One region of the Streptomyces sp. NPDC058373 genome, then DNA from elsewhere that is predicted to be linked to it. Evidence: riboswitches for the same ligand, from Rfam matches in the RefSeq annotation. Region 1 holds a riboswitch; each other region holds the start of a gene.
What was found. A riboswitch is a leader RNA that binds a small molecule or an ion and turns the genes downstream of it on or off. The one in region 1 is predicted to bind cyclic di-AMP.
Positions count from the first base shown of each region.

Region 1 (9,650 bases):
CGGGCGGCGCCGAGATCGCGCGGTACGACCTGACCGAGGACGCCTCCACCGAGACCGCCATGGTCTTCGGCGAGCTCTACCGCCACGGCGCCGAGTGGAAGTTCCGCGCGGTCGGCCAGGGATACGCCTCGGGCCTGGCCGGGATCGCCCAGGACTTCGGCGTCAACGTCTGACCCGCCCCCCCCCGAACACCCGTCGCCCGGCCGGCAACCCAATCCCCCGGGCGGGCGACGGGCTCTTCCGACCCCCTTCTCCGTGCTCCGCGGTTGTGGTGAGTGCGGGGGAGGGGTGGTGTGTTGTGGGGGGGCGTGCGCCTGGCCGGCGTCTCATGCCCCGGCGCTCGGGCCGTCTGAGCTGTCTGCGCTGTGTGGCGTCTCCTGAGGCACGCCCGTGTCGACTGAGCCGCCGTCGCCGGCGCTGCTTGCGCTGTGGACGCGGGACGAGTCGGTTCGTGGGCCGCGAGGGCGGCCGGGCTGCGCGTGCGGAGGTGCCGATCGGCTCTTACGAAGGGCCCCTCTCGGCCCCGTGTGCGGCTCGTCGGCGCCGGTTGCCGCGTACCACGTGCCCCAGGCGCCACCCCCGCGTACGCCGGGCAGGCACAGAACCGCCTGATTCTTCGCGGGACGGGCCTGGCCCGTCGCGTCGCGGGCACACGCGCGGCAAGGGACCGGAGCGCTCGCCGCCGGTCCGCCGTCGGCGCGGCACGACGAGAACGAGAGGCGTGGCCCATGGAGATCTCCGGGATCATCAGCGCGATCGTCATCGGCATCGTCATCGGAGTCCTGGGACGCCTGGTCGTCCCCGGGCGCCAGCGCATCGGCCTGCTGCTGACCATCGTCGTCGGCATCGTGGCCGCGCTCGCCGGTACCCTCCTCGCCGCCCGGTTCGGCCTCGCCGAGACCAGGGGCGTCGACTGGGCCGAATGGGGTGTCCAGACCGCCCTGGCGGCGGTCGGTGTGGTCGCTCTCGACCGGGCCGCGGGCGGACGCCGCCGCCGGTGACCCCGCCGGACGGTCCGTTCCCAGCCGGGCCGTACGGGCCTCCGCTCGCCGCGTCCGCGGCGGGGGCCCGGGCAACGGGAGCAGGGGTGGCGCGAGGCAGGCTCAGGATGGCGTATAGTTGTGTTTACCGACGCGGGGTGGAGCAGCTCGGTAGCTCGCTGGGCTCATAACCCAGAGGTCGCAGGTTCAAATCCTGTCCCCGCTACTGAAGGGCGAAGGCCCGGATTCCTATCAACGGAATCCGGGCCTTCGTCGTATGCGCATGTCCGCGGCCGAGGCGTCCGGTGCCGTCGGGACGGCTTGCCCGGCCGGTACCCGTTCGGCCGCCGTCCGGTCGCCGCCGTACGGGGTGGACGGAAGTATGGGGGAAGCGCTGACGCGGGAGCGGGCGTGTCCGGGCCGGGCCGACCGGGGGCCGGCCGATGGGTCAGGAGACAGGCTGGTGGGGAAACGCGGTGACGCGGAGAACGAGACGGGGGAGCAGGGTGCCGACGGCGGGGCCGCGGAGGGAAGACCCGCGAAGAAGAGGGGCGGGGGCGAGCGCGACCCGCTCGGCAACTACAAGAGTGACCGCCGTACGAGGAGCAGGTCCCGCAGGCTGGTGCGGCTCCTCCCCGGGTTGCTGATCGTCGTCGGGATCGCCTTCGACGAGGCGGCGCCGCCCCGCTTCAACGCCAGCCCCCTCTACGCCGCGGCGCCGCTGATCGCCGCGCCGTTCTTCTCGCTCCACGGGACCCTGCTGACCGGGGGCGCCGCGCTCGCCGCGGTGGTCCTCCTCCAGTGGCAGGCCGGGACGCTGGGCGGGGTCGACTCGACCACCGAGCTGCTCACCGTCCTGACCTGCTCTCTCCTCGCCCTGCTCAGCAACCGCCTGGTCAGCCGAAGCGGGGAGGAACTCGCCACCGCCCGCAACATCGCCGAGGCCGCCCAGCGCGCCGTACTGCCCATCCCCGCCGAACGCATCGGCGGCTTCGACATCGCCGCCCGTTACGAGGCGGCGCAGGCCGACGCGCTCATCGGCGGCGACCTGTACGCCGTGCAGGAGACACCGCACGGGGTGCGGCTGCTCGTCGGCGACGTGCGCGGCAAGGGGCTCGGCGCGGTCGAGGCGGTCGCCGTGGTCATCGGCGCGTTCCGCGAGGCCGCGGAGCAGGAGTCGAGCCTGGAGATGGTCGCCCAGCGGCTCGAACGCGCTCTCGCCCGCGAGGGGGTGCGCCGGGAGGGGCTGGACCAGTTCGAAGGGTTCACCACCGCGCTGCTGGCCGAGATCCCGCCCGGCCAGTCGGTCGTCCGTACGGTCAACCGGGGGCACCCCGAGCCGCTGCTGCTCCACGGCGACGGACGGGTGGGGGTGCTGGTGCCGACTCAGCCCGCGCTGCCGCTCGGCATGGGGGACCTCGGCGTGTGGCCGGACCGGGCGGACGCCACGCCCTTCCCGGCCGGCGCCACCCTGCTGCTGTTCACCGACGGCCTGACGGAGGCACGGGACGGGCGCGGGGTCTTCTACGACCCGGTGGCGCGCCTGACGGGCCGTCGCTTCGACGCGCCCGACCACTTGCTGGAGACCCTCTCCGAGGAGGTACGCATGCACACCGGAGGCGGGCCTCAGGACGACATGGCCCTGCTGGCGCTGCGTCGGCCTTGAGCGGCACGGGCCGCAGTACCGGGCGCCGCAGTACCGGGCGCGGCGCGTCACCGCGGGTGAGCGCGCGGGCGCTCACCGCATAACAACTGACACACCGTCAGGTGGGGCTGTGGTGGTTCTGTGCAGGCGACTCGCCCGAATGCGCCCTCGGTGCCCCGGTACGTCCGGCCCCTGCGCCTCAACGATCACCCGGAACAGCTTGGAATCCGGCCCGGGTGTCTATTAACGTTCGATAACGCAGCGCGGTTGTCCCGGCCGTCACCCGAGACGGCTCCGCGCGCACGCGCCGAATCCCGTAGGGAACCGGGGAACCACTCCTTGGGGTGAATCGGACGCCTTTCGAGGCGCCCGTAGGAGACCTTCCTGCTCCGAACCCGTCAGCTAACCCGGTAGGCGAGAAGGAAGGAAAGGAGAGCGCCCGCGTGGCGTCGAACCGTCCTGCCCCTGAGGCCCTGTTCGTGCCGAACGACGAGGACCCGGTCACCGGTCCCACGGCTTACGGACCCGCCGGGGGAACCTGGGAGGAATGGAATCCCACCGAGGAGTCCATCCGGCCCGTCCGCGGCCGGCACCGTGTCGCGAAGCAGCGCGGCGGCGGCCTGGCCCGCTCCTCCACCGTCCTCGGCGTCGGCGTCATCGCCGCGGTGGGCGCCGGCGGTATCGCCACCGCCAAGGAGAAGCCCCCGGTCTCCATCTCCCTCCCCGACCTCTCCTCCGTCAAGGCCTCGCTCCCCGACGCCGATTCGCTGCCGGGCGTCGGCTCCCTTCTGGGCTCCGACTCGGACTCCGGTACGCAGGTCACGGCCAGCCCGCTCACCGGCGCGGGGGTGACCGTCGCCGACACCGAGCAGGGCACCACCGACGCCGGTGAGGCGCTGCGGGCCCGCATCATGGAGCAGGCCGAGTACCAGCGGGACCAGGCCGACCAGAGCGTCGCCCGGGCCGCCGAGCAGGCCGCCGCCGAGCAGGCCGCCACCGAGGCCGCGAAGGTCCAGGAGGCCGCCGAGAAGAAGCTGGCCGAGGAGGAGCGGAAGAAGGCCGAGGAGAAGCGGAAGAAGGCGGAGGCCGAACGCCTCGCCAAGCTCGCCGCCAGCTTCTCGCTCCCCACCACCTCCTACACCCTGACCTCGACCTACGGTCAGGCGGGCACCATGTGGTCCTCCGGCTACCACACAGGCCTCGACTTCGCGGCGCCCACCGGCACCCCCCTGAAGGCCATCCACTCCGGCACCATCAAGGAAGCGGGCTGGGCCGGGTCGTACGGCTACCGCACCATCCTGGAGCTGGAGGACGGCACCGAACTCTGGTACTCCCACCAGTCGTCGATGACGGTTGCGGCCGGCCAGAAGGTCACCACCGGCGACGTGATCGGCCGCGTCGGTGCCACCGGCAACGTCACCGGCCCGCACCTCCACCTGGAGGTCCACCCTGGCGGTGGCGACGGGGTCGACCCGCTCAGCTGGCTGCGGGGCAAGGGCCTCAGCATCTGACCATCCGAGGGCTGCCACGCGGACCGTAGGCGCAGCCGCGGGCGGCCCATCCGGCGACGGGCCGACTGCCGGGCCGTCGCCGGACCGCTGCCGTTCGGCCGTTTCGTGCTTCCGTGCGCTCCTTCGGCCTCCCTGTGTTCTCTGGACTCCCCGAGTCCATGGGTGGTGGCTGGGTGAGTCGCTGCCGTCGTCCCTCCTCTTGGTGCTCGGCGTTGCTCGGCCCGCGTGCTGACCTGGTGCGCGGACGCGGATCACCGGCCGTCTCCGGGGCGAGCGTGCGCCCCGGCCCGAGCGGAGCTGAACTCCGGCGGTCCTGACGGTTACCCCCCGACGTCAGGGCCGTCGGACCTGCCAGATCCCCTTTCGGGGGCGAGGGTCCTCTTGGCGGGCCGGGGGCGCGCCGAGAACGCACGGCCCTGCCAGGAATGCGGGTCCGGATCCGTGTGTTGATCTCTCCATGACCTCTCTTCGGCCCTTCGGCAACTCTGATCTCGACGTCTTCCCGCTGGCCCTCGGTGGCAACGTCTTCGGCTGGACTGCGGACGAGGCGCAGTCCTTCGCGGTCCTCGACGCCTACGCCGCCGCGGGCGGCAACTTCATCGACAGCGCGGACACGTACTCCTCCTGGGTGCCGGGGAACGAGGGCGGTGAGTCCGAGACCGTGATCGGCAGGTGGCTGGCCTCGCGGGACAACCGCGACCAGGTCGTCCTGACCACCAAGGTCGGCAGCCACCCCAAGTTCCAGGGCCTCTCCGCCGCCAACGTGAAGGCGGCGGCCGAGGAGTCGCTCCGGCGGCTCGGCACCGACCGGATCGACCTGTACTACACCCACTTCGACGACCCCTCCGTGCCTGTCGAGGAGATCATCACCGCCCTTGACGACCTGGTGAAGGCGGGCAAGGTGCGGGCCATCGCCGCCTCCAACATCAGCCCCGAACGCCTGCAGGAATCCCTCGACTTCTCTGACCGCGAGGGCCTGGCCCGCTACGTAGCCCTCCAGCCGCACTACAACCTCGTCTCCCGTGACACCTACGAAGGGCCCCTCCAGCAGGTCGCGTCCCGTGCGGGGCTCGCGGCCGTGCCGTACTACGCCCTCGCCTCCGGCTTCCTGACGGGCAAGTACCGCCCGGGCACCTCCGTGGACAGCGCCCGTGCCGCCGGCGCCGAGAAGCACCTGGAGACCGAGCGCGGCCGGAAGGTGCTGGCCGCTCTGGACACCGTCGCCGAGGCGCACGGCGTCGAGTTGGCCTCGGTGGCCCTCGCCTGGCTCGCCGCGCGCCCCACCGTGGCCGCGCCCATCGCCAGCGCCCGCACCGTGGAACAGCTGCCGGCGTTGCTGGCCGTCGCCGACCTGACGCTCACCGAGGAGGAGCTGAGCCTGCTCACGGTCGCGTCGGCCTGACCGTCCGGCGCCGAGGGCGGCAGAACGGAACGGCTACCGCGGTGGCTGCGGTTGCGGGGGTACGGGCGGCGGCTGGGGTATGTGCGGCGGGGCGTAGGGCCAGGCGTGCGGTGGCGGGTACCCCGGGTACCCGGCCGGCGCCGGGCCTTGCGGCCGGGCCGCCGTCTGCCCCGGCCAGGCCCCGCCCCACGGAGCCGGGCCGTACCCAGGTGGTGCGTACGGCCCGCCCCAGCCGCCGTGCTGCGGGGGCAGCCACATCGCGGGGGGCCGGGGTGCCAGCAGGCGGGCGGCGTGGAACTGGGCCGGGCGGACGGCTTCCCGGCGCTCCCAGAGGGAGTTGAGCAGAGCCCGCTCGCGGTCCACGAAGTCGGCCTCGGCCTGGCCCCGCTCGCCGCTTCGGCGCAGCAGCGCCAGGGTGGTCGCGTCGCGCTGGTAGGCGGCCAGGGCGCGGACCGCTTTCCGTCCGCCGGAGCGCCGGGCGTGGTCGCGGGCGAGGTGGCGGGCGTTCATCGTGCCCAGTGCGGCCGGTTCGGTCGGGGCGAGCCAGCCCGCGGCCACGTACGCGGGGAGGTAGGTGCGGACGGCGCGCAGGACGTCGGCGCGGGACCACACCAGCAGCCAGACGGAGAGGCCGAAGACCGGCACCATCACCACCGCGTAGACGGTGATGAAGCCGAAGGGGCCCATCAGCGTCGCCGAGCCGTTCCACAGGCCGTGCATGCCCATGGAGAGCAGCAGGCCGAGCAGGGGCAGCAGGACCCGGCGCAGCCGCCGGCGGCTCCCGGCCCGTGCGGCCAGGCCGAAGCCGATGCCGGTGAGCAAGGTGAAGAGCGGGTGGGCGAAGGGGGAGAGCACGATCCGGACGAAGAAGGTGGCGGCGGTGACCGAGGCCATGCCGGTGTCACCGCTCAACTGGTCGCGGCCGAAGGCGTTCCCGAGGTAGAGGATGTTCTCGGTGAAGGCGAAGCCCGCGCCGGTGAGGCAGGCCGTCACGGCGCCGTCCAGCAGGCCTCGGAAGTGCTGCCTGCGGAAGAGGAAGATCAGGAGCACGGAGAGCGCCTTGGCCGACTCCTCGACGACGGGTGCGACGTAGGTGGCGCCGACGGCGTCGGGCTTCAGCGGCTCGCTGCCGCCGGTGAAGGGTTCCAGGGTGGAGCCGACGAGCCATTCGGTGGCCAGGGTGTTGGCGACGATGGCGATCAGCGCGGCCGCGCAGGCTCCCCAGGCGAAGCAGAAGACCAAGTTCCGCCATGGACCCGGCTCGACCGCCTCCACCCAGCGGAAGACCGCGAGCAACAGTGGCACCGGCAGCAGGGCCAGGCCGAGGCCGACGAGGAAGCCGTGCGTGCCCGTCTGCTCGCGGACCAGGGCGAGGATGATGCCGCCCGACACGGTGAGCAGGCCGACCAGCAGCCCCACCCGGACGCCGTGCCGCTGCCACCAGCGCATGCGGGGAAGCGCGGCCGGATACGGGGGCATCGGCGGCGGAGGCCGCAGCGGACCACCGGGGCCGGTGCCCTCGGGTCCGGCGCCGTGCGGCTGCTCGGGCTGCGAGGCCGAGTACGACGGGCTGTTGATCACGAGAACGACCCTAACCAGTCCTCAGGGGGCTGATTAGACCGGACGAGTGAAAAAGGCCCCACCGTTCGTTGCCGGAATTTCTCGCGCTATGCCCCGGTGGCGTCCATTCCGGTCCCCTGCCTCATCCGTGAGCGGCCGTCCCGGCCTCACCCGCGGCCGACGTTCGGCCCGTGATCCGCCACGGCCCCCGGGCCGGCGGGTCAGCCCGCGGCCGGCCCCGCCACCCTGCGGAACAGCAGGTCGTGCACGACGTGCCCCTTGTCGAGGCCCTGTCCCTCGAAGCGGGTGTGCGGCCGGAAGGCGGGCCGGGGGGCGTAACCGTGCCGCACCACGCCGTCCGTCCCCTCCACCGCGGGCCCGGGCTCCGTGACGGTGTTCTCGTAGGCGGGGTGGGCGCTGAGCACGTCGTGCATCTGTTCGGCGTACGGCTCCCAGTCGGTGGCGCAGTGCAGGACGGCGCCGGGCGCGAGCCGGGTGGCCGCCAGGGTCAGGAACTCCGGCTGGATCAGGCGCCGCTTGTGGTGGCGGGTTTTCGGCCAGGGGTCGGGGAAGTAGACGCGGAGGCCGGCCAGCGCGTCGGGCGCGAGCATCTCGCGGAGCAGGATGATCGCGTCGCCGTTGGCCACGCGGACGTTGTCGAGGCCCTGCTGGTCGGCGAGGTTGAGCAGGTTGCCCTGGCCGGGGGTGTGCACGTCGACGGCGAGGATGCCCGTGTCGGGGTCGTCCGCGGCCATCCGCGCGGTCGCCTCCCCCATGCCGAAGCCGATCTCCAGGACCACCGGCCGCCCGCCGAACAGCTCGCCGAGGTCGAGCACCCGCTGCCCGTCCACGTCGATGCCCCAGGCCGGCCAGAGCCGCCGCAGTGCCTCGCCCTGGCCGGTGGTGACGCGGCTGCGACGCGGCTGGAAGCTGCGGATGCGGCGCTCGAAGTGGGAGCCGGCCGGGTCCGCCGCGGGGCCGGCGCCGTCGGCGAACATCCGGGTGCGCTCCGGCCTCGTCGCAGAGGTGCGGGCGCTGCGGGGCGGCGCGGGGGCCGGGGAGGCGGCTGCGGGGGCCGGGGGCTGGGGCGCGTTCTGGTTGCTCACGGGACTCGGAACCGCATTTCGGCGTACGGGGACGGGGATGTCCGCCGGGCACGGCTGAGGCGGCCCGGCGCGGGGAGGCGGGGCACGAGAGGGTCCGCGCCCTGCGCCCCCGAGGGAGCGGATCACGGGACGGTGCCGCCGCCACGCCCTCCAGTCTACGGAGCCGGGCGCGAAGCCGGCCGCGACCGTGAGGACCCGGAGCCGTCCGGCCGGGCCCGGGGTCACGCCCGCCCCAGCACCGCCAGGGCTCGCCGCGCCACCTCGCGGCCGATCGGCAGGGAGGCGGTGGCGGCGGGGGAGGGGGCGTTGAGGACGTGGACGGTGCTGGGCCCCTCGCGGATGAGGAAGTCGTCGACGAGCGTGCCGTCGCGCAGCACTGCCTGGGCCCGCACCCCGGCGGGCGCCCGCACCAGGTCGCTCTCGCGCACGGCGGGCAGCAGCCTGCGCACCGCCCGGGTGAACGCCTCCTTCGACAGCGAGCGGCTCATCTCGCCGAGGCCGTACCCCGCGTGGCGGCGGGCGAGGTGCCAGAAGCCGGGCCAGGCGAGGGTCGAGGCCAGGTCGGCGGGGCGCACCACCGGCCAGGAGTAGCCCTCGCGGGCGCCCGCCGGCACGGCGTTCGGGCCGACGTGCACGCCGCCGTCCACGCCGCGGGTCAGGTGGACGCCGAGGAAGGGGAAGGCGGGGTCGGGGACCGGGTAGACCAGGCCGCGGACCAGCTCGGGCCGGGCCAGCTCGTAGTACTCGCCCCGGAACGGGACGATCCGCATCTGCGGGTCGTCGCCCGACAGCCGGGCGACGCGGTCGCAGTGCAGGCCCGCGCAGTTCACCAGTGCGCGGCCGCGCACCACCGAGCCGTCCTTGGTGCGCACGGCCACACCCCGGCCGAGGCGGCGGGATATGAGGTCGGCCTCCGCGCCGTACCGGATGTCTGCCTTGGACGACTCGGCGAGTGCGCGGGCCACCGCGCCGTAGTCGCAGACGCCGGTGGTGGCGACGTGGATGGCGGCGAGGCCGCGCACCTCGGGCTCGTACTCGGGAATCTGGGAGGGGCCCAGCTCGCGCACCGGGATGCCGTTCTCCCGGCCGCGCTGGACCAGGGCGTGCAGGCGGGGCAGCTCCTCGCGGCCGGTGGCGACGATCAGCTTGCCGGTGACCTGGTGCGGCACGCCGTGCTCCGCGCAGAACCGGACCATCTCGGCGGCGCCGCGCGTCGCGTACCGCGCCTTGAGGGAGCCGGGGCGGTAGTAGACACCGCTGTGGATCACTCCGCTGTTGCGCCCGGTCTGGTGCCGGGCCGGGCCCGGCTCCTTCTCCAGCACCGTGACGCGGATGCCGGGGCGCTGCCGGGACAGCGCGTACGCCGTCGACAGCCCGACGATTCCGCCGCCGATCACCACCACGTCGCAGTCGTCCCGCACGCGCACCACCTCCCGGCCCCGATAG
Region 1 is NZ_JBHXJE010000029.1:59,604-69,253, forward strand. Features, by position in the region: gene ACFWMZ_RS17775 (TerD family protein) at 1-173, shown strand, start outside; gene ACFWMZ_RS17780 (GlsB/YeaQ/YmgE family stress response membrane protein) at 729-1,001, shown strand; tRNA gene ACFWMZ_RS17785 (tRNA-Met) at 1,133-1,206, shown strand; gene ACFWMZ_RS17790 (PP2C family protein-serine/threonine phosphatase) at 1,444-2,646, shown strand; cyclic di-AMP (ydaO/yuaA leader) riboswitch at 2,921-3,057, shown strand; gene ACFWMZ_RS17795 (M23 family metallopeptidase) at 3,069-4,136, shown strand; gene ACFWMZ_RS17800 (aldo/keto reductase) at 4,594-5,538, shown strand; gene ACFWMZ_RS17805 (PrsW family intramembrane metalloprotease) at 5,572-7,119, opposite strand; gene trmB (tRNA (guanosine(46)-N7)-methyltransferase TrmB) at 7,320-8,204, opposite strand; gene lhgO (L-2-hydroxyglutarate oxidase) at 8,426-9,625, opposite strand.

Region 2 (9,650 bases), on a different contig from region 1:
CCGTGAACGACACCACCCGGGCGCCCTCACTCAGCTTCACCCCGGCCATACCGCCGGCCGGCCGCCCCTGCGGGCGGACCACCGACGCCGGGAAGCGCAGCAGATGCGCCTCGTCGGTGATGAAGACCAGGTCCTCCTCGCCGGTGCGCAGCTCCGTCGCGCCGACGATCCGGTCGCCGTCCCTGAGCGTGATGACCTCCAACTCCTCCTTGTGCGAGGGGTAGTCGGGCACCACGCGTTTCACCACGCCCTGCGCCGTGCCGAGCGCGAGCCCCGGCGAGGACTCGTCCAGGCCGGTCAGGCAGATCAGCCGCTCGTCCGCCTCCAGGGTGAGGAACTCCGCGACCGGCGCGCCGCCCGACAGGCTCGGCGAGGTGTCCGTCCCCGGCAGCTGCGGCAGGTCGATCACCTGGAGCCGCAGCAGCCGCCCGGCCGAGGTGACCGCGCCGACCTCGCCGCGGGCCGTCGCCGCCACCGCCGAGACGATCACGTCGTGCTTGACCCGCTTCGGCGCCTCGGCCAGCGGCTGGTCGTCGGCGGTCCGCGCCAGCAGCCCCGTCGAGGAGAGCAGCACCCGGCAGGGCGTGTCCTCCACCTGGAGCGGCACCGCGGCGGCCGCGCCGGACGACTCCAGCAGCACCGTACGCCGGTCCGTGCCGTACTTCTTCGCGACCGCGGCCAGCTCCGAGGAGACCAGCTTGCGCAGCTCCGCGTCGGAGTCGAGGATCCGCGTCAGCTCCTCGATCTCGGCGTTGAGCCGGTCCCGCTCGGACTCCAGCTCGATCCGGTCGAAGCGGGTGAGGCGGCGCAGCGGGGTGTCCAGGATGTACTGCGTCTGGATGTCGCTCAGTGAGAACCGCTCGATGAGCCGCTCGCGGGCCTCCGCGGAGTTCTCGCTGTCCCGGATGATCCGGATGACCTCGTCGATGTCGATGAGCGCCACCAGCAGGCCCTCGACCAGGTGGAGCCGGTCCCGCTTCTTGCCGCGCCGGAACTCGCTGCGGCGGCGGACCACGGTGAACCGGTGGTCCAGGTAGACCTCCAGCAGCTCCTTGAGGCCGAGGGTGAGCGGCTGGCCGTCGACCAGGGCGACGTTGTTGATGCCGAAGGACTCCTCCATCGGCGTCAGCTTGTAGAGCTGCTCCAGCACGGCCTCCGGCACGAAGCCGTTCTTGATCTCGATGACCAGCCGCAGGCCGTGCTCGCGGTCGGTGAGGTCCTTGACGTCGGCGATGCCCTGGAGCTTCTTCGCGCCGACCAGGTCCTTGATCTTGGAGATGACCTTCTCCGGGCCGACGCTGAACGGCAGCTCGGTGACGACCAGCCCCTTGCGGCGCGGCGTGACGTTCTCCACCGCGACCGTGGCGCGGATCTTGAACGTGCCGCGCCCGTTGGCGTACGCGTCGCGCACCCCGCCCAGCCCCACGATCCGCCCGCCGGTCGGCAGGTCGGGACCCGGGACGAACCGCATCAGGGTCTCCAGGTCGGCGCCCGGGTGCTTGATGAGGTGGCGGGCGGCGGCGACGACCTCGCCGAGGTTGTGCGGCGGCATGTTGGTGGCCATGCCGACCGCGATTCCCGACGCGCCGTTGACCAGGAGGTTGGGGAAGGCGGCGGGGAGCACCACCGGTTCCTGCTCCTGGCCGTCGTAGTTGGGCGCGAAGTCGACCGTGCTCTCCTCGATCGACTCCGTCATCAGGGAGGTGGCGTCGGCCATCCGGCACTCGGTGTACCGCATCGCGGCCGGGGGGTCGTCGTTCCCCAGCGAACCGAAGTTGCCGTGGCCGTCGACCAGCGGCAGCCGCATGGAGAACGGCTGCGCCATGCGCACCAGCGCGTCGTAGATCGAGGTGTCGCCGTGCGGGTGGAGCTTGCCCATCACGTCGCCGACCACCCGGGCGCACTTCACGTAGCCGCGCTCGCGGCGCAGCCCCATCTCGTTCATCTGGTAGACGATCCGCCGGTGCACCGGCTTCATGCCGTCCCGCGCGTCGGGGAGGGCACGCGAGTAGATCACCGAGTAGGCGTACTCCAGGAAGGAGCCCTGCATCTCGTCGACAACGTCGATGTCGAGGATGCGCTCCTCGAAGTCGTCCGGTGGCGGGGTCTTCGTGCTGCGGCGGGCCATCGCTGCTGCGGCTCCTTCACCAACAAGGTCTGGACATGACGCCGACCATTGTGGACCGCGCCACGGACAACGCCGACCGCGCCCCGTCCTTCGCGTGCCTTCCGGCGGGAACTTCGCCCCCTGTCGGCACGGTTGCATAGAGTGACAGGACTGAGAGGACTTCTCCAGAATTCGCGAGCGAAGGGACGTACCTGCCCATGGGTGACACGGCCACAGCGCGGGCCGCCTCCGGCGGCCTGACAGCGACCGAGCACCGCCTGGCCAACGGCCTGCGCGTGGTGCTCTCCGAGGACCACCTGACCCCGGTCGCCGCGGTCTGCCTCTGGTACGACGTCGGCTCGCGCCACGAGGTCAAGGGGCGCACCGGCCTCGCCCACCTCTTCGAGCACCTGATGTTCCAGGGCTCCGCCCAGGTGAAGGGCAACGGCCACTTCGAACTGGTCCAGGGCGCCGGCGGCTCGCTCAACGGCACCACCAGCTTCGAGCGGACCAACTACTTCGAGACCATGCCCGCCCACCAGCTGGAGCTCGCCCTCTGGCTGGAGGCCGACCGCATGGGCACCCTCCTGACGGCCCTGGACGACGAGTCGATGGAGAACCAGCGCGACGTCGTCAAGAACGAGCGCCGCCAGCGTTACGACAACGTGCCCTACGGCACCGCCTTCGAGAAGCTCACCGCCCTCGCCTACCCGGAGGGCCACCCGTACCATCACACGCCCATCGGCTCGATGGCCGACCTGGACGCGGCCACGCTGGAGGACGCCCGGCAGTTCTTCCGCACGTACTACGCGCCGAACAACGCCGTGCTCTCCGTCGTCGGCGACATCGACCCGGAGCAGACCCTCGCCTGGGTCGAGAAGTACTTCGGCTCGATCCCCGGCCACGACGGCAAGCAGCCCCCGCGGGACGGCTCGCTGCCCGACACCATCGGCGGTGAACTGCGCGAGGTCGTCCGCGAGGAGGTCCCCGCGCGCGCCCTGATGGCCGCCTACCGCCTCCCGGAGGACGGCACCCGCGCCGCCGACGCCGCCGACGTGGCGCTCACCGTCCTCGGCGGCGGCGAGTCCTCCCGGCTCTACAACCGCCTGGTCCGCCGCGACCGCTCGGCCGTCGCCGCCGGTTTCGGCCTGCTGCGGCTGGCCGGCGCGCCCTCGCTCGGCTGGCTGGACGTCAAGGCTTCGGGGGACGTCGAGATCCCCGTCATCGAGGCCGCCGTCGACGAGGAGCTGGCCCGCTTCGCCGCCGAGGGCCCGACGGACGAGGAGATGGAGCGCGCCCAGGCCCAGCTGGAGCGCGAGTGGCTGGACCGGCTCGGCACCGTGGCCGGGCGCGCCGACGAACTCTGCCGGTACGCCGTCCTCTTCGGCGACCCGCAGCTCGCCCTCAGCGCGGTCGGCCGAGTGCTGGAGATCACCGCCGACGAGGTCCGCCAGGCCGCCGCCGAGCGGCTCCGCCCGGACAACCGCGCGGTCCTCGTCTACGAGCCGCTCACCCCCGAGGAAGCCGACAACACCGACGCCGCGACCGGCGAGGAGGCCGCAGCCAGTGAGTGACGTCATCACCCCCGCCATGGATCTCCACCCGCAGCCGGCCGGGGGAGCGCCCCGCCCGTGGGCCTTCCCCGCCCCCGAGCGCACCACCCTGGACAACGGCCTGACGGTGCTGCGCTGCCACCGCCCCGGCCAGCAGGTCGTCGCCGTCGAGGTGCTCCTCGACAGCCCGCTGGACACCGAGCCCGCCGGGCTCGACGGCCTCGCCACCATCATGGCGCGCGCCTTCAGCGAGGGCACCGACCGGGACAGTGCCGAGGAGTTCGCCGCCGAGCTGGAGCGCTGCGGCGCCACCCTCGACGCCTACGCCGACCACCCCGGCGTCCGGCTCTCCCTGGAGGTCCCGGTCTCCCGGCTGGAGAAGGCGCTCGGGCTGCTCGCCGACGCGCTGCGGGCCCCCGCCTTCGAGACGGCCGAGGTCGAGCGGCTGGTCCGCAACCGCCTCGACGAGATCCCGCACGAGCAGGCCAACCCGGCCCGCCGCGCCGCCAAGGAGCTGTCCCGGCAGCTCTTCCCGGCCGACTCGCGCATCTCCCGGCCCCGCCAGGGCACCGAGGAGACCGTCGAGCGGATCGACGCGGCGGCCGTCCGCGCCTTCTACGAGCGGCACGTCCGCCCGGCCACCGCCACCGCCGTGGTCGTCGGCGACCTGGAGGGCACCGACCTCGACGCCCTCCTCGCCCAGAGCCTCGGCGCCTGGCAGGGCGACGCGGGCCGGCCCAACCCGGTCCCGCCGGTCACCGCCGACGACACCGGGCGCGTCGTCATCGTGGACCGCCCCGGCGCCGTCCAGACCCAGCTGCTCATCGGCCGTGTCGGACCCGACCGGCACGACCGGGTCTGGCCCGCCCAGGTGCTCGGCACGTACAGCCTCGGCGGCACCCTGACCTCCCGTCTGGACCGCGTTCTGCGCGAGGAGAAGGGCTACACGTACGGCGTGCGGGCCTTCGCCCAGGTGCTGCGCTCCACCCCGGAGGGGACCGGCGCGGCGATGCTCGCCATCAGCGGCTCCGTCGACACCGAGTCCACCGGACCGGCCCTGGATGACCTCTGGAAGGTGCTGCGCACCCTCGCCGCCGAGGGGCTGACCGACGCCGAGCTGGACACGGCCGTCCAGAACCTCGTCGGGGTGGCGCCGCTCAAGTACGAGACGGCCGCCGCCGTCGCCTCCACCCTCGCCGACCAGGTCGAGCAGCACCTGCCGGACGACTTCCAGGCGCGGCTGTACCGCATGATGGCCGACACCGGCACCACCGAGGCGACCGCCGCCGTGGTCAGCGCCTTCCCGGCCGACCGGCTGGTGACGGTGCTGGTCGGCGACGCCTCGCGGATCGCCGAGCCCGTGCGCGCGCTCGGCATCGGCGAGGTCAGCGTGGTCACCGGCTGACGAACGATCAGCTCCTCTCGGCTGACATCCGCTCAGCCGCGGACGCGGAACCCCGGAAGCCCTCGCGGCGGCCGGGGTTCCGTCATGTCCACGCCTCGCCGCTGATGTCCGGTTCGCGGGGGTGACACCCTGTCTGCCCTGTGGTGTGCGCTACAAAAGCGGCGTTCGGTTTGTAGCGCGACAGAAGTGCCGATTAACGTCTCTGCGGCTGTCCGGCCGACGCATCCGCCACACCCGTGGCGAACGGGCAGTCATCGCCGAATCCCCGCAGGGCGCGAGCCCGGGGAACCGGGGACCCACGTCCCAGGGGTGAATCGGGTGCCTCTCGCGAGGGGCCCGTAGGAGACCTTCCTGCTCCGAACCCGTCAGCTAACCCGGTAGGCGAGAAGGAAGGAAAGGACCAGCCGCTCCATGGCGTTCACCCGTCCCACCGGGAAGCACCGGCGTCCCTCCCGCCGGGCCACCCGCACCGGGGCCGGCCTGGCCGGCGTCGCCGCCCTCACCACCACCGGCGTGGTGAGCACCCTCGCCTCCCCGGCCGCGGCCGCCGAGGCCCCCGTGCACACCGGCTTCACCCAGGCCATCACCATCGGCGACAGCCTCGCCGACCGGATCGGCGACCAGGCCGCCGCCCAGCGCCTCGCCGCCGAGGACGCCGCCGCCGAACAGGCCGTCGTCGAGGCGGCGCGCCTCCGGGCCGCCGAGGCCAAGCGGGCGGCCGAGAAGAAGCGTGCTGAGAAGGTCCGGGCCGCCCGCGCCGCCGAACGCGAGCGCCTCAACCGGTACGTCAGCCCCGTGGAAGGCTCCTACGTCTCCACCGGCTACCAGACCGGCGGCAGCCTCTGGTCCTCCGGCAGCCACTCCGGCGTCGACTTCCACGCCCCCTCCGGCAGCGTGGTCCGCGCCGTCGGCGCGGGCACCGTGGTGGAGACGGGCTGGGGCGGCGCCTACGGCAACGAGGTCGTCATCAAGATGCACGACGGCACCTACACCCAGTACGGCCACCTGACGTCGGCCACCGTCCAGGTCGGTCAGACCGTCACTCCGGGCCAGCAGATCGCGGTCTCCGGCTCCACGGGCAACTCCACCGGCCCGCACCTGCACTTCGAGGCCCGCACCGGCGCCGAGTACGGCACCGACATGGACCCCGTCGGCTACCTGCGCGGTCACGGCGTCGACGTCTGACCCACCCCGCCCGCGCACTCTTCCCGAAGGCCCCGGATTCTTCCCGAACCGGGGCCTTCGGCATACCCGGGCGCACGCCGCCTGCTAACGCTTTCCGGCCAAAAGATATCCATGAATTACCTGGCGCCGTCGGAAATCGGCCCGTCCTGCCTTAGAGTCGCGGAAAGAGAACTCGGACGTCCGCGTTTCGCGGTACGGAGGCGGAGGATGGGTATGGGTGTTCCCGCGCAATCGGTATGCACCGCGATCAGGGAGGACATCGTCTCCGGTGTGCACGAGCGCGGCTCCCGCCTCACCGAGGAGCAGCTCGCCCGCCGGTACGGCGTCTCCCGCGTCCCGGTCCGCGAGGCGCTGCGCACCCTGGAGGCCGAGGGGTTCGTCGTCACCCGCAGGCACGCCGGGGCGTGCGTCGCCGAGCCCACCGAGCAGGAGGCGGCCGACCTGCTGGAGATCCGCCTGCTGCTGGAGCCGCTGGGCGCCGCCCGCGCCGCCAGGCGCCGCACCGACGCCCACCTGAAGGTACTGCGGGGCCTGGTCAGGCTGGGCCAGGAGCGCGCCCGGCTGGGGCAGGGGGAGGACCTGCGGTCCCTGGGCGTCTGGTTCCACGAGACACTGGCCCAGGCCTCCGGCAGCCCCGGCCTCACCGCCCTGCTGACCCAGCTGCGGCAGAAGGTCACCTGGATGTACGCGGTCGACCCGCCCGCCGCCCCCGTCGAGTCCTGGGCCGAGCACGGGGCGATCGTCGACGCGGTGGCGCGCGGCGACGCGGAGCGGGCACGCGCCCTCACCGCCCAGCACGCCGAACGCGCGACAGCGGTCCACCGCCTCCGCTTCGGCCCCCGGTCCGCCGGCGTGAGCAGTTCGCAACATGCCGTCAACACTTCGGGGGGCCGCAATTAACACGGGCACCGTATACAAAGAAAAGCGAATTCCGAACGGCGTCGCAGGCGGCTTCCGCGGCCTGCACGTGTTCCGTGAATTCCCACGCCCGAGGCGGGAGGAATGACACACCGGCAGCGGGCTGATTCGGCATGCGCGAATTACCTGGACGCCACAGGAATTCCAGCAGTGCGGGCGGGACGCCCCGTTCCGGGTGCCTCCCGGTCCGCCATGCATCGGCCCCGTATCCGCGCAATGGCCCGTCTTCTGAATGTCGCGGGGACTTCCGGCCGTCGGGGTCGGGGCGGGGAAGAGCCTCGGGCGCTTCGGGCTGGGCTCCGGCGGGGACACGTGCGGGCCCTCGGCCATGCGCTGGCGGGTCGTCACGGCGTCCGGAACTCACGCGTACGACAGCGCGCCGCACCTGACCACCGGACACGGCGGCAAGCGGGCGGGACGGCACGAACCCATGCGGGGCCGGACTCCGCGGGCGCAGAACGGCACCGTCGGGCGGGGCCCTGACGCGAGTGCGGCACGCGACCGGGGGCCGGCCCAAGCCCCTGTGCGGGCGCGGGAGGCACGCCGGCGCTCGAAGCCCCGAAGCGGGCGGCGAATGTGTCCCCGCGACCGGAATCCCGAGACGGCGGCGAACGCGCCTCGGGCGAGGAGCCCGCAGGTGGACGCGGCGCACCCCTTTCGGTTGCCGGAGCCCCCGACCTGACGCCCCGTCCCGAGCGGCCGAGTCTCCGGCGCGGGCGCGGGAGCGAGACGACCCAAGCCGTCAGGCGGCCAGCCCCCGGGGCCGAGCCCGTGGCGAACCCACCCGCCCCCGCGCCTCACGCGCGGCCAAAACCGCCCCCGGGCGGGTCGCCCCCCGCCCCCTCAGACGGTCTCGGGAAGCTCGTCCAGCCCCTCGGCCACCAGCTTCGCCAGCCGCTCCAGGGCGGCCTCGGCGCCCTCGGCGTCGGCGGCCAGGACGATCTCCTCGCCGCCCTGCACGCCGAGGCCGAGGACCGCCAGCATGGAGGCGGCGTTGACCGGGGCGGTGTCCGGCTTGGCGATGGTCACCGGCACGCCGGAGGCGGTGGCGGCCCGGACGAAGATGGAAGCGGGGCGGGCGTGCAGGCCCTCGGCCCAGCCGACGTTGACGCGGCGCTCAGCCATGTTGTTGCTGCCCTTCACGAATCGGACGTTCCGTCCGTCATCTGCCGGACGATGTTGTCTAGACCAGACTCCCACACGTCGGGGAGCGGTCCCGTCAGGGACATCCGCACCCGGCCCGCGCCCCGCCGAGTCCCCGCCCCGCGACGCCCGCCCCACCCTGCGGCGGCCCGCGGAACAAGGCCCAGCCTGCCCCGTGCCCGACCGCCCCGCGACCCGTACGCTGCTCCCATGCAGACCCCGTCGGACCAGCACGCCTACCCCGCCCACTGGGAGGCCGACGTCGTGCTCCGCGACGGCGGCACCGCGCGCATCCGGCCCATCACCGCCGACGACGCCGACCGGCTGGTCAGTTTCTACGAGCTGGTGTCGGACGAGTCGAAGTACTACCGGTTCTTCGCGCCCTACCCGCGGCTGTCCGCCAAGGACGTCCGCCGCTTCACCCACCACGACCAGGTCGACCGGGTGGGGCTGGCCGCGACGGTCGGCGGCGAGTTCATCGCCACCGTCCGCTACGACCGGATCGACGCCCGCGGCATGCCCGCCTCCGCCCCGGCCGACGAGGCCGAGGTCGCCTTCCTCGTCCAGGACGCCCACCAGGGCCGCGGCGTCGCCTCCGCCCTGCTGGAGCACATCGCTGCCGTCGCCCGCGAGCGCGGCATCCGGCGCTTCACCGCCGAGGTGCTCCCCGCCAACACCAAGATGATCAAGGTCTTCACCGACGCGGGCTACCAGCAGAAGCGCAGCTTCGAGGACGGCGTGGTCCGCCTGGAGTTCGGCCTGGAGCCCACTGACCGCTCGCTCGCCGTCCAGCACGCCCGCGAGCAGCGCGCCGAGGCCCGCTCGGTCCAGCGGCTGCTGGCCCCCGGCTCGGTCGCCGTGGTCGGCGTGGGCCGCGCCCTGGGCGGCGTCGGCCGCAGCATCCTGCGGAACATCCTGGGCGCCGGGTTCACCGGTCCGGTGTACGCCGTCAACCAGGGCTTCCCCGACACCGGCGACACCCTCGACTCCGTCCGCGCCCACCGCTCCGTCCGCGACATCGCCGAACCCGTCGACCTGGCGGTCATCGCCGTCCCCGCCGAACGGGTGCCCGAGGCCGTCGCCGAGTGCGGCGAACACGGTGTCCAGGGGCTCGTGGTGATCTCCGCGGGCTACGCCGAACAGGGCCCCGAGGGCCGCGAGCGCCAGCGCGCCCTGATCCGCCAGGCCCGCTCGTACGGCATGCGGGTCATCGGCCCCAACGCCTTCGGCGTCATCAACACCACCCCCGAGACCCGCCTCAACGCCTCCCTCGCCCCCGAACTCCCCGTCCCCGGCCGCGTCGGCCTCTTCACCCAGTCGGGTGCCATCGGCATCGCCC
Region 2 is NZ_JBHXJE010000014.1:106,827-116,476, reverse strand. Features, by position in the region: gene ACFWMZ_RS11815 (DNA topoisomerase (ATP-hydrolyzing) subunit A) at 1-2,128, opposite strand, end outside; gene ACFWMZ_RS11810 (M16 family metallopeptidase) at 2,326-3,681, shown strand; gene ACFWMZ_RS11805 (M16 family metallopeptidase) at 3,698-5,065, shown strand; cyclic di-AMP (ydaO/yuaA leader) riboswitch at 5,311-5,463, shown strand; gene ACFWMZ_RS11800 (M23 family metallopeptidase) at 5,477-6,250, shown strand; gene ACFWMZ_RS11795 (GntR family transcriptional regulator) at 6,464-7,150, shown strand; gene ACFWMZ_RS11790 (HPr family phosphocarrier protein) at 8,012-8,293, opposite strand; gene ACFWMZ_RS11785 (GNAT family N-acetyltransferase) at 8,522-9,650, shown strand, end outside.
Region 2: another riboswitch for cyclic di-AMP. It lies ahead of ACFWMZ_RS11800 (M23 family metallopeptidase); the one in region 1 lies ahead of ACFWMZ_RS17795 (M23 family metallopeptidase).

Region 3 (9,650 bases), on a different contig from region 1:
CGTGCCGATCGTCCACCGCGACCTCAAGCCGCGGAACATCATGATCCGCCAGGACGGCACCGTCACCGTCCTCGACCTCGGCGTCGCCTCGGTCATGGACAGCGACACCACCCGCCTCACCCACACCGGCTCACCCATCGGCAGCCCCGCCTACATGGCCCCCGAACAGGCCATGGGCGGCGCCGTCGGCCCGTACACCGACCTGTACGCGCTCGGCATCGTGCTCTACGAACTGCTCAGCGGGACCGTGCCGTTCGACGGGGCCACCGTCCTCGGCGTCCTCCACCGCCACCTGTACGAGGCGCCGCTGCCGCTCGGCCGGCTCCGCCCCGGCCTGCCCGACGGGCTGGAACCGCTCGTCATGCGGCTCCTCGCCAAGGAGCCCCAGGACCGGCCCGCCTCCGCCCAGGAGGTCTACCAGGCCCTCGCCCCGCTGCTGCCGCCCCGCGGCGTCCCGCGCGGCGCGCCCCTCGACCCCGCCCGGCCCTTCCTGCGCCCGCACGCCCCCTGGCCCGACCACCCGCTGGCCCCCGCGCCCCGGCCCGCCCAGCCCCCGGCCGCGCCCGGCGGGGGGAGCGCCGACGTCGCCGCCGCCGTGGACGACGTCAAGCGGCTGCTCGGCGAAGGCCGCATCACCCAGGCCGTCGACATCCTCGGCGCCATCCTGCCCACCGCCGCCCAGCAGCACGGTGAGCACTCCGCCGTCGTCCGCACCCTGCGCAAGCAGTACGCGGCCACCCTGCTGGACGACGGCCAGTACCGCCGCGCCCTGCCCGAACTGCGCCGCCTCGCCGACGAGTACGCCGCCGAAGCCGGCACCGCCGACCCGCGCTCCCTCCAGTTCCGCTACGAGGCGGCCCAGTGCCTGGAGCAGCTCGGCGAACCCGGCGCCGCCCTGGCCGAATACCGCGCCCTGCTCCCGTACTTCGAGAACCAGTACGTCAGCACCGACCGCGACCTGCCGCTGGAGGTCCGCCGCCGCATCGGCCACCTGCTGCTCGCCCTCGGCGACCGCCCGGCCGCCCAGGACACCCTGTTGCGCCTGCTCCACGACGCCGAACAGCGGTACGGCCCCGGCCACCCGCTGCCCGCCGAGGTCCGCCGCACCCTGCACTGGCTCGGCCTGGTCTGACCCGCCGCCGCCTCCGCACCCGGCGCGGGGGACCGGCAGGAACCGGACACGCGGGGAATCGTTGCTCCCGACAGTGGCCCAGATCACGCCGACTGCCTACGATCGATCTTCGCAAGGACGTCCGGACCGTCAGGTCGTGCATGTCGTCAGATCGTCAGGTCGTCAACGTTCCCGCACCGCTGAACGATCCAGCCGGGAGGCTCCCTTTGCACCGCCGCCGTCGCACCCCGCTCGCCCTCATGGCCGCCACGCTCCTCGCGGCCCCGCTGCTGACCGCCTGCGGCGGCGACGCACGCCCCGGCGCCGCCGCCGTCGTCGGCGGCGAGCGCATCACCGTCGCCCAGCTGGACGCCCAGGTGGGCCAGGCCCGCGACGCCCAGGTCGCCGTCTTCGGCGAGGAGGGGTACGCCGACGCCCTCGACCAGCAGTGCTCCGCCGCCCGCCAGGCCGAGCTCCAGCAGCGTGAGGAGGCCGCCGCCCAGGGCGAGAAGGTCGTCGAGGGCCGCGAGACCTGCGCCCCCGACCGCGCCACCCTCGCCGGGATGATCAGCGAGCGCGTCGTCACCGCCGCCGCCGACGAGGCCGGGATCACCCTCACCCGCAAGGACCTCCGCGAGCGCCGCGCCCAGCTCCAGGAGCAGACCGGCGGCACCGCCGAGCAGCTGGAGGAGGCGTACCTGCGGACGTACGGCATCCCCGCCGCGCGCATCGACGACCACCTCGGCTACCAGCTGCGCCTCGACGGGCTCCGCCAGAAGTACGCGCCGGGCGTCTCGCCCGAGCAGGCCGACGTGCGGGTGCGGCAGGAGCTGGTCAAGACCGCCGAGCGGCTCGGCGTCGACATCAGCCCGCGCTACGGCTCCTGGGACGGCAAGCAGCTCCTCATGGTCGCCGGCTCCGACCCGTGGCTCAGCTCCGACCCGCGCCGCCTGGACGAGGAGAAGGCGGACGCCCGCGCCCAGGCCCAGGGCGAGGGGATGCCCGCGCTCTGACGCGCCCCCGACCAGCGGGCGCGAGCCTCACGGGGCCGGTCGGCCGGGGTACCGGGTGCGTTACGTTCGAGGCGTGAACGCACCCAGCCCCGGCCGCCTCGTCCTGCTCACCACCAGCCACCGGGTCGCCCCCGGCCAGCTCTCCTGGCCCGCCTGGCAGGCCCTGCGCCAGGCCGACCAGGTGCTCTGCGCCGATCCGGCCCACCCCCAGCTCCCCTACCTGCGGGAGGCGGGCGTCGAGGTCGAGGTCACGGCCGCCCCGGACGCGGCCGACCTGGTCGACTTCCTCGCCGGCGGGCGCACCGCCGTCCTGGTCCAGTCCGGCGAGGGCGACCGGCGCCTCACCGACGCCCTCTCCCGCCTCGCCGGGTCCGGCCGCGTCGCCATGCCCGACCTGGAACTCCTCCCCGGCGCCTACGACCTCCCCGGTGCCCGCCTCATCGACCTCGTCCAGGTCATGGACCGTATCCGCGAGGAGTGCCCCTGGTCGGCCCGGCAGACCCACGAGGGGCTCGCCAAGTACGCCATGGAGGAGGTCTTCGAACTCATCGAGGCGATCGAGGAGGGCGACCGGGACGCCCTGCGCGAGGAGCTGGGGGACGTGCTGCTCCAAGTGGTCTTCCACGCCCGTATCGCCGAGGACGGAGCCCCGGCCGGCGAGGACGAGGAGGAGGACGGCGGGCCGTTCTCCGTCGACGACGTGGCCGCCACCCTCATCGACAAGCTGGTCCGCCGCCACCCGCACGTCTTCGGGGACGCCGTCGCCGAGACGCCCGAGGAGGTCCGCGCCCAGTGGCTGCGGGTGAAGGGGGAGGAGAAGGAGCGCACCTCGGTCACCGACGGCGTGCCCGTCGCCCAGCCCGCCCTGGCCCTCGCCGCCAAGCTCGCCTCCCGCGTCCGCGCCGCCCGCCTCGACGTCCCGCTCCCCGACGGCCCGGGCCCCGGCCCCGCCCTGCTCGCCCTCGCGGTCGAGGCCGAGCGCCAGGGGACCGACCCGGAGGCCGCCCTGCGGGAGAGCGCCCGGCGTTACCGCGAGGCCGTCCGGGCCGCCGAGGGGCACTGAGCGGGGCAGGCGCCCTCGCCCCGTACCCCTGCCGGAGGTGGCCCCCGCCCCCGGATACGGTCGGACCATGAGCGATATCCAGGCAGGCGGGCGGCCCGAACTCTTCGGCTGGGAGTTCGCCGCCGACCCGTACCCCGCCTACGCCTGGCTGCGTACCCACGAGCCGGTGCACAGGACCCGGCTGCCCAGCGGGGTGGAGGCGTGGCTGGTCACGCGGTACGCGGACGCCCGGCAGACGCTGGCCGACCCCAGGCTCAGCAAGAACCCGGTGCACCACGCCGACGACGCCCCGGGACGCAGCCGTACCGGCATCCCCGGCGAACGCAGCGCCGGGCTGATGACGCACCTGCTCAACATCGACCCGCCGGACCACACCCGGTTGCGCCGCCTGGTGTCGAAGGCGTTCACCCCGCGCCGCGTCGCCCAGTTCGCACCGCGCGTGCAGGAGCTGACCGACGGGCTCATCGACGGCTTCGCCGGGCGCGGTGAGGCCGACCTCATCCACGAGTTCGCCTTCCCGCTGCCCATCTACGCCATCTGCGACCTGCTCGGCGTCCCGCGTGAGGACCAGGACGACTTCCGCGACTGGGCCGGGATGATGATCCGGCACGGCGGCGGGCCGCGCGGCGGCGTCGCCCGCTCGGTGAAGAAGATGCGGAACTACCTCGCCGAACTGATCCACCGCAAACGCGCCGACCTCGGCGACGACCTCATCTCCGGCCTGATCCGCGCCAGCGACCACGGCGAGCACCTCACCGAGGAGGAGGCCGCCGCCATGTGCTTCGTGCTCCTCTTCGCCGGTTTCGAGACGACCGTGAACCTGATCGGCAACGGCACCTACGCCCTGCTCCGCAACCCCGCCGAACGCGCCCGCCTCCAGCAGGCCCTGGCCGACGGCGACGACGCGCTGCTCGACACCGGCGTCGAGGAACTCCTGCGGTACGACGGCCCGGTGGAGATGGCCACCTGGCGGTACGCCACCGAGCCGCTGCGGATCGGCGGGGCCGACATCGCCGCGGGGGACCCCGTCCTCGTCGTGCTGGCCGCCGCCGACCGGGACCCGGCCCGCTTCGAGGACCCGGACCGGCTCGACCTGACGCGCTCCGACAACCAGCACCTCGGCTACGGCCACGGCATCCACTACTGCATCGGCGCCCCGCTGGCCCGGCTGGAGGGGAAGGCGGCCCTCGCCACGCTGCTGACACGCCTTCCGGACCTGCGGCTCGGCACCGAACCCGACGACCTGCGGTGGCGCGGCGGACTCATCATGCGGGGACTGCGCACCCTGCCCGTCCAGTTCACCCCGGAGCCGGTGGAAGGCGACGGCACCGCACTTTCCGGACACACAGGCTGACGGGACGTCAACAATGTGATGTTGACGTGATCTCCGCTGCATCGACTTGTGACGAACGTTCGACAGCCGCTACCTTCAGCGCCAACCGGAAGCCCCGCCGTCACCGAGCGGGCGCGCCGGTCAGCAGTCGTCACGCGAAAGGCAACCGCATGCTCTCCGGGAACGGACGTCACCGACGCCCCCGACAGGCTCCGGCCTTCGTCGTCGCGGCCGGGGTGACCGGTTCGGCCATCGCCATCCCCCTGCTCGGCGCCGGAACGGCCAGCGCGGCCGACACCGCCACCTGGGACCGGCTCGCCGAATGCGAGAGCGGCGGTGCCTGGAGCACCAACGCCGGCAACGGCTACTACGGCGGCCTCCAGGTCACCCAGGAACTCTGGGAGCGCCACGGCGGCCTCAGCTACGCCCCCTCCGCCGACCTCGCCAGCCGCTCCCAGCAGATCGTGGTCGCCGAGCGCATCCTCGACGCCGAGGGCACCGCCGCCTGGGCCACCTGCGCCCCGGCCATCGGCCTGAAGCAGGGCGGCGCCTCCGCCGACGTGAACCCGGGCGTCCCCAGCGACAGCGGCACGCCCTCCGCCTCCCCGTCCACGCCGTCCGACAAGGACAAGGGCAAGGACGAGGACAAGGCTGACGCCGAGGAGAAGGACGGCAAGGGCGAGAAGAAGGGGAGCGGGGAGAAGGGCGAGAAGGGCGGAAAGGGGACCGGCGAGGGCAAGGCGGACAAGGGGGAGGAGAAGGAGAAGGGTGACGGAACGTCGCGTACCCCCTCCGCCGACCCGACCTCCATCCCCGACGGCTCCCCCTCCGCGACGCCCGAGGACCGCACCCCGGACGACCGGAGCGACCTCCCCGACAGCCCGTCGGACGCCCCGTCCGCCACCCCGGGCGAGCGCGAGGGATCCGGCAGCGGCGGACGCCACCGCGGCGGCACAGCCGTCGAGTCCGGCTCCGGCGAGAGCCGCGAGGGCTCCGGGCGGCACGCCTCGCGCGGTGACCGCGGCGACGCGCCCGACAGCTCCGGCGCGTACACCGTGCGGGACGGCGACAGTCTTTCGCTCATCGCCTCGCTCCACGAGGTGGACGGCGGATGGCCCGCGCTGTACGAGGCGAACAAGGACGCCGTCGGCGCCGACCCGGACTACATCCTGCCCGGTCAGGCGCTTGATCTCGGATCGGACCTGGCGGCCGAAAAGGACCGAATCGGGCGCTAGTTCGGGCGGTAATGTCCGGATCGGGGTAAGTGAGACATGGATCTCAGACCCCCTGATCGTCTTTGGAATCTGCCGCCGGCCGTGCTTACGGTCTAGGCCGCTCGCCATTGGCGGGCCCCAGCGGTCGTTACGCCGAATCCTGTCGACGGCCGCCCGGGACAGTCGTCGCGTAAGCGCCGTAGACAGGAGCGGGGGACCCAAGGTTTGCCGCCGCACCGGCCGTTCGCCCCTCCGGGGACGGACGCCGGGAGCGGCTCGGGGTGAAGCCGCGCGTTCCGCAAGGGACGCGCGGCCGGGCACTCATCCGGCCCGAACCCGACAGCTCACCTCGTAGGCGTCGGTGAGGAGATTCCCTTCATGCTGACCAACAAGGCCAAGCACCGCCGTCCCTCCAAGATCACCCGCATCCTGTCGCTGGCGGGTGTCGCCGGCGTCGCCGTCGCCGCGCCGCTCGTCGCGACCGGCTCCGCCTCCGCCGCCTCCGCCTCCGAGTGGGACGCCGTCGCCCAGTGCGAGTCCGGCGGCGACTGGTCCATCAACACCGGCAACGGCTACTACGGCGGACTGCAGTTCTCGTCCTCCACGTGGGCCTCCTTCGGTGGCACCGCCTACGCCTCCAGCGCCGACCAGGCCACCAAGGAGCAGCAGATAGCCGTGGCCGAGAAGGTCCTGGCCGGCCAGGGCAAGGGTGCCTGGCCCAACTGCGGCACCGGTCTGAGCAACGCCTCCTACGACGGCGGCGGCGCCGAGGCCCCGGCCGAGAAGCCGGCCGAGGAGGCCGCCCCGCAGCCCGCCCCCGAGCGTGCCGAGCCGCGCGCCGACCGCAGCGAGCAGCGCACCGCCCCGGCCGAGGAGACCGTCGAGACGCCCACCGGCGAGACGGTCGCCAAGGGCGACGGCGAGTACAAGGTCGCCAAGGGTGACACGCTGAGCCAGATCGCCAAGGACGAGAACGTCGAGGGTGGCTGGGAGAAGCTCTACGAGCTGAACAAGGACATCGTCGAGGACGCTGACCTGATCTTCCCGAACCAGCAGCTGCACCTCTCCTAATCGCGAGCTTCGCTCGTCGCCGGGGCGCTGGGCGTCGTCGTCGAGACGTCCGACGTGCTCAACCGCTTCGCGGCCTGCGCGCGACGGGCGTCTCGACAGCGGCGCGCCCCTTTGGCTCGCGAGGCCGAGGGTGGCCGGCGGGGGTCCCCCAGGGGGGAGCCCCGCCGGCGCCTCGGGGTGGCGTAGTCCCTGGTGGGCGGGCGAGGTGAAGTGCTTCGGTGCGGGTTCCCCACTGGCCCGCGTCGGTCGAGGGCTTCCCGGCCGGGGGCCGTCCCCCGGTCGCTCAGGCCCACCCGGGGGACGCGCCCCCCGGCTCCCCCTCCAGGGGGTGCAGGGGTAACGGCTTTCTGCCCCTCGCCCTCACAGACAGCCCCGTCCCGATGCGTGACTCCCCCCCAACGCATCGGGGCGGGGCTTCCCCGTTCCCACCCCGCCCCTGCGGGGCGTCCCCGGGGGCCGACATTCGAAGTGGGTCGGAACTTCGTGCGGCCCGGTTCACCGCAGTGGACCGTGGCTCACTCGCTACCGGTGAGTAGAAACCGGCGTTTGCGCCCCGTTCCTCCCCTTACGGACCTCTTTTCGTCCCACCGTCCGGGCGCGACGCCGGGAAGGGGGCGACCGCCGGTTAGGCTCTGGAGCGAACGGCCGACCGAAGGCCGACCCGCGTCACATCCCAGAAGGAGATGCTCGTGCCGTCCATCGACGTCGTCGTAGCCCGGGAAATCCTGGACTCCCGAGGCAACCCCACCGTCGAGGTCGAGGTCGGCCTCGACGACGGCAGCACCGGCCGCGCCGCGGTGCCGTCCGGCGCCTCCACCGGGGCCTTCGAGGCCATCGAACTGCGTGACGGTGACCCCAACCGTTACCAGGGCAAGGGTGTCGAGAAGGCCGTCCTCGCCGTCATCGAGCAGATCGGCCCGGAGCTCGTCGGCTACGACGCCACCGAGCAGCGCCTCATCGACCAGGCCATGTTCGACCTGGACGCGACCGACAACAAGGGCTCGCTCGGCGCCAACGCCATCCTCGGCGTCTCCCTCGCCGTCGCCCACGCCGCCTCCGAGGCCAGCGACCTGCCCCTCTTCCGCTACCTCGGCGGCCCCAACGCGCACCTGCTCCCGGTGCCGATGATGAACATCCTGAACGGCGGCTCGCACGCCGACTCCAACGTGGACATCCAGGAGTTCATGATCGCCCCGATCGGCGCGGAGTCCTTCTCCGAGGCCCTGCGCTGGGGCACCGAGGTCTACCACACGCTGAAGAAGGTCCTGAAGAACAAGGGCCTCTCCACCGGCCTCGGCGACGAGGGCGGCTTCGCCCCCAACCTCGACTCCAACCGCGCCGCCCTGGACCTGATCCTGGAGGCCATCAAGGAGGCCGGTTACGTCCCCGGCAAGGAGGTCGCGCTCGCCCTGGACGTCGCCGCCTCCGAGTTCTACAAGGACGGCAGCTACGAGTTCGAGGGCAAGTCCCGCTCGGCCGCCGAGATGACCGAGTACTACGCGGAGCTCGTCGCCTCGTACCCGCTGGTCTCCATCGAGGACCCGCTGTACGAGGACGACTGGGCCGGCTGGAACGTCATCACCGAGAAGCTCGGCGACAAGGTCCAGCTCGTCGGTGACGACCTGTTCGTCACCAACCCCGAGCGCCTCGCCCGCGGCATCGAGGAGAAGTCGGCCAACGCCCTGCTCGTCAAGGTCAACCAGATCGGCTCGCTCACCGAGACCCTGGACGCCGTCGAGCTGGCCCAGCGCAACGGCTTCAAGTGCATGATGAGCCACCGCTCCGGCGAGACCGAGGACGTCACCATCGCCGACCTCGCCGTCGCCACCAACTGCGGCCAGATCAAGACCGGCGCCCCGGCCCGCTCCGAGCGCGTCGCCAAGTACAACCAGCTCCTGCGCATCGAGGAGATCCTCGACGACGCCGCGGTCTACGCCGGCCGCAGCGCCTTCCCGCGCTTCAAGGGCTGACCCGGCCGGGCCGACGACGGCCCCCGGCCTCCCCGCGTCCCCGCCCCCGGTCCCGTACCGTGGGCGGGGACGCGGGCACGTGCAGGCGAGGATCAGCAGGGCGTGCGAGCGGCGGACACCTGACGGATGGGCAGCTCGGCCGCAGGGCCGTGACGAGGAAGACGGCCGGGCGGACCGCGCGGCGCAGGGGAGGCGGGTATGGCCGGGAAGAAGAGCGGCGCGGACCGCTTCTCCACCGCGACCAGGCTCAGGCTGCTCGGCGAGCAGACCGCCGCCCGCGTCTACCGCTCGCAGAACCGCCGCCAGGCCCGCCGCTCCCGCCTCACCGGCCGCGCCGCCCTCCTCGCCCTCGTCCTCTGCTCCCTGATCGTCGCCCTCGCCTACCCGATGCGGCAGTACGTCTCCCAGCGCGCCGAGATCGCCGACCTCCAGCGCGAACGGGAGGCGCACCGCGCCAAGGTCGAGCAGTTGCGCGACGAGAAGGCACGCTGGGAGGACGACGCCTACGCCGAGCAGCGCATCCGCGAGCGCCTGCACTACGTACGCCCCGGCGAGACCGGCTACACCATGATCGATCCGGACGCGGCCGAACCGAGCCGCACCGACCGCACGGCCGCCACCCGGCCCTGGTACACCAACCTCCTGGAAGGCGTCGACCGCGCCGACCAGGCCGCCGGGCCGGGCGGCACGCGCCCCGCCACCCAGTGAACGACCGAGAGACCTGACCCCGCCATGGACACGCCCCCACCGCCCACCCCGCGCACCGAGCCGACCGACGCCGACGTCGCCGCCTTCAAGCAGCAGTTGGGCCGCCCGCCGCGCGGCCTGCGCGCCATCGCGCACCGCTGCCCCTGCGGGCAGCCCGACGTCGTCGA
Region 3 is NZ_JBHXJE010000005.1:91,825-101,474, reverse strand. Features, by position in the region: gene ACFWMZ_RS05450 (protein kinase) at 1-1,132, shown strand, start outside; gene ACFWMZ_RS05445 (hypothetical protein) at 1,339-2,124, shown strand; gene ACFWMZ_RS05440 (nucleoside triphosphate pyrophosphohydrolase) at 2,198-3,187, shown strand; gene ACFWMZ_RS05435 (cytochrome P450) at 3,255-4,541, shown strand; gene ACFWMZ_RS05430 (transglycosylase family protein) at 4,691-5,755, shown strand; cyclic di-AMP (ydaO/yuaA leader) riboswitch at 5,920-6,107, shown strand; gene ACFWMZ_RS05425 (transglycosylase family protein) at 6,113-6,805, shown strand; gene eno (phosphopyruvate hydratase) at 7,495-8,775, shown strand; gene ACFWMZ_RS05415 (septum formation initiator family protein) at 8,974-9,483, shown strand; gene ACFWMZ_RS05410 (DUF501 domain-containing protein) at 9,508-9,650, shown strand, end outside.
Region 3: another riboswitch for cyclic di-AMP. It lies ahead of ACFWMZ_RS05425 (transglycosylase family protein); the one in region 1 lies ahead of ACFWMZ_RS17795 (M23 family metallopeptidase).